Regions from separate parts of the Reichenbachiella ulvae genome, predicted to be linked through region 2. Evidence: riboswitches for the same ligand, from Rfam matches in the RefSeq annotation. Region 2 holds a riboswitch; the other holds the start of a gene.

Region 1 (3,215 bases), 3.4 Mb from region 2:
TTGATGGCTTGATAGTCTATCTTCGGGTATTTCACATTAGACCAATCAGGCTCCTTCATGTTCTTCCACTTAGCGAAAGCACTCAGCCTCCACTCCAGCAGCCATTCAGGTTCCTCTTTCTTTTTTGAAATAAACCGAACAATATCCTCGCTTAGACCCGCAGGAGCTTCATCAGCTTCCAGGTCTACAGACCAGCCATGTTCATATTCTTTTGAGGTGAATTCCTCTAATATTTGATCGTCATTGCTCATTCGCTACGAATTATTTGGAATTACTTTAAATAAGTGCAAAACTACTACGATTATCATAGGATGTCAGTTTTGAGCCTATAATTTTTTTCTACTGGCTGATAAACTACATTTATGACAACAAAACATTTAGCTTTGATTGGCGCATTTCAATACTCATATGAATCAGATCAAAACGCACATTCACGTACTAGTATTAATCGGCTTAGCGGCCCTGATGTTTCAATCTCAGCCCGCCTTTTCTCAAACAGACCTAAATGAGCTCAGGTTCACACGAGCTACTTTGATCGTTCGTGACCTCAAAACCTCTGCCGCATGGTATCGAAAATTCCTCCAGTTTAAAATAGAAGAATACCGCCCTAACAAGCATGTAAAAATGCGTAACAATGACTTTCAACTGATATTAACTCAGGGAAATGCCACTTTGCTGAAGTCACAAATTCGCTTCAAAGAAGGAAAGAAATACATCAATGGGATTACCAAAATAGGGTTTGACATCAACCAGTTTGACAGCTTGCATCTTTATCTCGAGAGATATGAACAAAAGTTAGCAAAAGACACTTACAAAGATAAAAACCTGAGCCTGAACACTTTCATAGCAGAAGATCCAGACGGCAATCTGATTCAATTTTTCGATGTTCCGGACAATAACACCAAATACACCGTTACCCCCAGTTTTTTCACTATCCAGTCCTCAGACTACATCAACACCTTGAAATGGTATACCAGTCACCTGGGCTTTGAAGAAATCGAAGTTGTGGACGATAGCAACATTCATTATCAAAACTTCCTTAAAAAAGATGACATCACGCTGGAACTGATTCATCTCCCATACGAATCGATGGAGACCACCGAATTTATGCCTGTAGACAGAGACCTGGCCATGATCGAGGAACTCACCTTCAAGATCGGAGTGGCGAAAAACAAGGCGTTTGAGCTTGACAATAACGGGAATAAAATTGTTTATATGAGATAATTAGATGCTAGAACCAAGACTCAAGACTTCTTGATTCTAAAAATCTTGATTCTTTCTTGCTTCCTAAAAAAACTCTGATATACCTTTGCAGCAGTTCTATTTTTAATGGATGACTTATCAAGAAAGGTGGAGGGACTTGGCCCTGTGAAACCTTAGCAACCCCCGCAAGACGGTGAAGGTGCTAATTCCAGTCTCGACAAAGGTCGGGAAAGATAAGCGAGAGGAATGACATCTTTTAGATCAAAATATATCATCCCTTCTGGCTTGTCTGGAAGGGATTTTTTATTTCCCGCCAGACACAAAATCCTTGAAAAGTCTCCTTGTAACTTTTAAACATTAAAGACATGCAAGAGACAACAAACATTCTCCACAGTATCCCAACGGATCCATTGACTGGTGCGCTATCCGTGCCGATCTATCAAACATCGACCTTCCAGCAGGAAGCGCCGGGTGTCAACAAAGGCTTTGACTATAGCCGATCCAATAACCCCACGCGAAAAGCGCTAGAAGACTGTATAGCGCAGTTAGAAAATGGGATAGCTGGATTTGCCTTTGCCAGTGGACTGGCTGCAGTGGATGCGGTGATCAAGCTATGCCAATCGGGAGATGAGATCCTGGCAGTAGATGACATCTATGGCGGCACATTTCGTTCGTTTGAAAAACTCTACAAGAAATTTGGCATCACAGCCCGCTATGTAGACACTTCGGATCTGGATGCGGTTCATCAGGCCATTCGACGCAAAACAAAAATCATTTGGCTCGAAACACCTACCAACCCGACACTCAAGATCAGCGATATTCAAGCCATTGCCGAAATAGCCAAGGTACATGGCTGTCTGCTGGTGGTGGACAATACTTTTGCCTCCCCGGCCTTGCAAAAGCCCCTGGACCTGGGAGCAGATATCGTGCTGCACAGTGGCACGAAGTATCTGGCGGGGCATTCGGATGTGATCGCAGGACTGATAGCGGTCAAAACACAAGAACTGGCAGATGAAATCAAATTCATTCAGAATGCTACTGGTAGTATTTTGGGACCATGGGACAGCTGGTTGACACTGAGAGGAATCCAGACGCTGGAACTCAGAATCGAAAAGCAATGCCGCACCGCTCTAGAGGTGGCCAGACATCTGGTATCTTTGGATGCAGTGGATCAGGTCAACTATCCAGGCCTATTTTTCCATCCTAACCACGAATTGGCTGGAAAGCAACAAAAGCAATATGGTGCAGTGATCTCTTTTTCTTTTAAAGAAGATTCAAAAGAAATAGCGGAAACCTTCGTCTGCAACACAAAACTGTTCAAATTGGCCGAAAGTCTGGGGGGTGTAAAGAGCCTCTGCTGTCATCCTGCTAGCATGACGCACAAAGGCACGCCTGCAGAAACCAGACAGAAGGCTGGAATCAGCGATTCGCTGGTGCGACTGTCTATCGGACTGGAAGCGCCAGAGGATTTGATCAATGACCTGGACGAAGCAATTAAGAAAATAAAAGTAGAACCTGAATTGGTTCAATAAAGCATTTAAAGCTGACAGGATTCTCTACAATTAGGCGAGAATCCTGTCAGCTTTTTTCACATAAGAATATAGAAATATGAAACTAGGAATTTTTGGTTTTGGAGTAGTGGGACAAGGTTTGTATCACGTCCTGCAGCAATCGAATTCGATCCAGGCAGAGATCGAAAAATTTTGTATCAAAGACATCACAAAGCCCAGAAGCCTGGACAAGGCCTTGTTTACCGACGACAAAAACGAACTGCTACACAATGACAAAATCGATGTGATCGTAGAGCTGATCGATGACGCAGAGGCAGCCTTCGAGATTGTAAAAGAAGCCATGAACCGTGGCAAGCATGTGGTCTCGGCTAATAAAAAAATGATTGCCGAGCATCTGGAAGAGCTCTTAGAACTGCAGAGAAAAAACAAAGTCTCCTTGCTGTACGAAGGGTCATGCTGCGCGAGTATTCCTATCATTCGCAACCTGGAAGAATATTATGA
Region 2 (3,215 bases):
TCTTGACTATCTCAATTCTACGGTCGTAGTTGTCAGCCTGTCCATCCTCGTCAAATGCCATTACAATCACCGCAGCGCCGTATTGTTTGATCAATTTGGCCTGACGGATAAATTCTTCTTCGCCTACTTTTAAGCTTATGGAGTTTACTACGGATTTCCCCTGTGTACACTTCAAGCCTGCTTCGATGATTTCCCATTTTGAGGAGTCGATCATCACAGGGATACGAGCGATATCTGGCTCAGATGCCATCAGATTAAGGAAATTGGTCATGGTTTCAGCACCATCTAGCATACCTTCATCCATGTTTACATCGATGATCTGAGCACCACCTTCCACTTGATTTCTTGCGATCTCCAGCGCCTCTTCAAATTGCTCTTCCTTGATCAAGCGCAAGAATTTCCTTGAACCAGTTACATTAGTTCTTTCCCCAACGTTGATGAAATTCAGATCTGGAGTGACTACCAATGGCTCCAACCCGCTGAGCTTCATGGGTTCATAGTCATGCCATTTGTACTCGTACTTCCCTGGGTAATCTGGATGTATGTTTTCCATGTTATATAAAGTAGACAGTATGTGGTTGGCTACCTACTGTTTCAATTTTTTGTTCTTATGAATTTAGCAAATGAGAATTTAATATTTAACCGTTGACAGTAGTCTGTTGACTCTTTATCGGCCTAGGCTCATACTTGGCGGCCAATTCTGCTATGGCTCTGATATGATCAGGAGTGGTTCCGCAACACCCACCAATGATATTGATGAGGTTTTCGTCTAGGAATTCCTTGATTTGATCCACCATATCCTCTGGTGTTTCGTCATATTGGCCAAATTCATTTGGTAACCCTGCGTTAGGGTGGGCGCTGATATTGAATTCTGACTTACTGGCTAAAGTATGAAGATAAGGTTTCAGCTCTCTGGCTCCTAATGCACAATTCAGTCCAATACTAAGCAGGTCCAAATGCGAAACTGAGATCAAAAATGCCTCTGTGTTTTGTCCGGATAGGATTCGGCCACTGGCATCAGTAATGGTGCCTGAAACCATGATTGGGATACGGATGCCTCTCTCTTCTGCAATTTGATCTATCGCCATCAAAGCTGCTTTGGAGTTGAGTGTGTCGGTGATAGTCTCCACCAGGAGAATGTCAGAACCACCATCTAGTAGTGCGTTGGCTTGTTCTTTGAATGCTTCAAGCAGCTGATCATAATTGATGGCACGGTATCCTGGGTTGTTTACATCAGGAGACATGCTGGCCAATCTGTTGGTTGGTCCCATAGAACCTGCCACAAACCTAGGTTTGTCCGGATCCTTTTGTGTGAACTCGTCCGCAACTTCCTTGGCAATTTTGGCTCCTTCGTAGTTGATTTTGTAAATCCAGTCTTCTAGTTTGTAATCCGCCTGAGCGATCCATGTGCCACCAAAGGTATTGGTCTCTATGATGTCTGCACCTGCTTCTAGATATTCTCTATAGATGTCTTTGATGATATCGGGTCGGGTGATGCAGAGTAAATCATTGTTGCCTTTGAGTGTAACCTCGTGGTCTTTCAATTCTTCATTTCTGAAGTCTTTTTCCTCTAATTGATGCCGCTGAATCATCGTGCCCATAGCACCGTCCAACACCAATATCCTTTGTTTTAGAATATCTCTAATGTCCATTTTCATAGTTTATTAAACTACTTACCAGAAAGAATAGTTCGTTGAATACCTATCTGTCAACCAGATTGAATATCTGGAATGGGAATTGGCACAACATCCAATATTGCGGCTATGGATATGTTGCCAAGACGTCATAGGGCCCAATCCCTCGGTCTTTCTTGATAAGTGGGGCAAAGATAGGCTTTTTTTATAGAGTTTCAATTTCTACATGCAATTGAAAAGGTAATCTTGTTTTCTGTGTTAGAGAGAGGTTTGTATAGGTGTCTTATCTGTCTTATTATCTAATACTTATGTGTATCAATAATTGATATTTGGTACTTACTAATCTGTAATATGTCTGCTATGATAAATGATAAAAAGCATGAATAGCTATGTAAATAGGTTTATGATGCTTTGAGTGCTTACTCTACTTTTGGAGGACACACACATGCTTATACCAATAATTCAAATTGAATTGGACTTGATCACGATGATCATAGTCCTAAACGTGGATTATTAGTATACAATGAAGAAATCATTTGGAGTTATTTCTCTTTCTCATGCTATAGCTGATATAGAGATTAGAGAGAAGTTTTCTTTGTCACAACAAGAGTTCGGGGATTGTTATGCTCAACTTTCGGATGTTCTGGGGATTTCAGAGGCACTGATTTTAGGCACATGCAACCGTGTCGAAATCTATTATTTTGATGCTCAAAATAAAGCAGAGGCTCTTGTTCAATTCTTATGCGCTTTCAAGGGATTGTCCTTTGATATCCACCACTCATTTTTTGAATCTAAGTATGGTCATGATGCCCTGACTCATCTGCATGAAGTTGCTATAGGTCTTCAGTCCATGGTTTTAGGAGATCTGGAGATTTTTGGACAGGTCAAAAGAGCGTATCAGATATCATGCGATGTACAGTCTGCATCTACCTATATGCATCGCTTGCTTCATAGGGTGTTTTACTGTCATAAAATAATCAATCAATCGACCAGGTTTAAAGAAGGAGCTTCATCCGTGTCCTACACTGCTGTAAAGTTAATCTCGGACAGAAACTTGATGAATCCTGAAGGTCGGGTGCTAGTCGTAGGAGCAGGAGACATGGGAAAGGATGTAGTAAAACACCTGCGAAATCTTGGTTACCTCAATGTAACTATCTGCAATCGTACCAATGAAAAAGCGCACCATCTAGCGCAGGAGTTAGGGGTGCATTTTATTCCCTACGAACAACATAAGGACTATTTAAACACTTGTTCTCTGCTGATGGTAGCGGTCAACGCCAAGGAAGCCCTCTATACGCTTACCGATTTCCAATATACCGCCATACGCGCTGTGATTGATATTTCATCTCCACGTGCAGTAGCTGATGAAATCCAGACCCTGGGTATTGATTTATACAACATTGACGATATGGGGCAGCGAATCCAAAGGGTGATGGAAAATAGAAGCGCCGAAATAGGCAGAGTGAGAGATATAGTCTCCGAATCTGTTGGAGAATACTTGCAATGGACCAAAGAACTGGAGTTCAATGATCATTTGGTGCAATTTAAATCTGCATTAGAGGACATACAAAAACAGGTGAT

What was found. A riboswitch is a leader RNA that binds a small molecule or an ion and turns the genes downstream of it on or off. The one in region 2 is predicted to bind S-adenosylmethionine.
Region 1: linked by a shared signal. The riboswitch ahead of N7U62_RS20665 (trans-sulfuration enzyme family protein) and the one ahead of N7U62_RS06550 (homocysteine S-methyltransferase family protein) in region 2 are both predicted to bind S-adenosylmethionine.

What each region holds. Positions count from the first base shown of each region.
Region 1 covers NZ_JAOYOD010000001.1:5,014,677-5,017,891, reverse strand. Annotated here, with positions in the region: gene sufB (Fe-S cluster assembly protein SufB) at 1-251, opposite strand, end outside; gene N7U62_RS20670 (VOC family protein) at 409-1,224, shown strand; SAM riboswitch class I at 1,336-1,443, shown strand; gene N7U62_RS20665 (trans-sulfuration enzyme family protein) at 1,569-2,735, shown strand; gene N7U62_RS20660 (homoserine dehydrogenase) at 2,812-3,215, shown strand, end outside.
Region 2 covers NZ_JAOYOD010000001.1:1,610,566-1,613,780, reverse strand. Annotated here, with positions in the region: gene metH (methionine synthase) at 1-553, opposite strand, end outside; gene N7U62_RS06550 (homocysteine S-methyltransferase family protein) at 639-1,658, opposite strand; SAM riboswitch class I at 1,699-1,820, opposite strand; gene hemA (glutamyl-tRNA reductase) at 2,158-3,215, shown strand, end outside.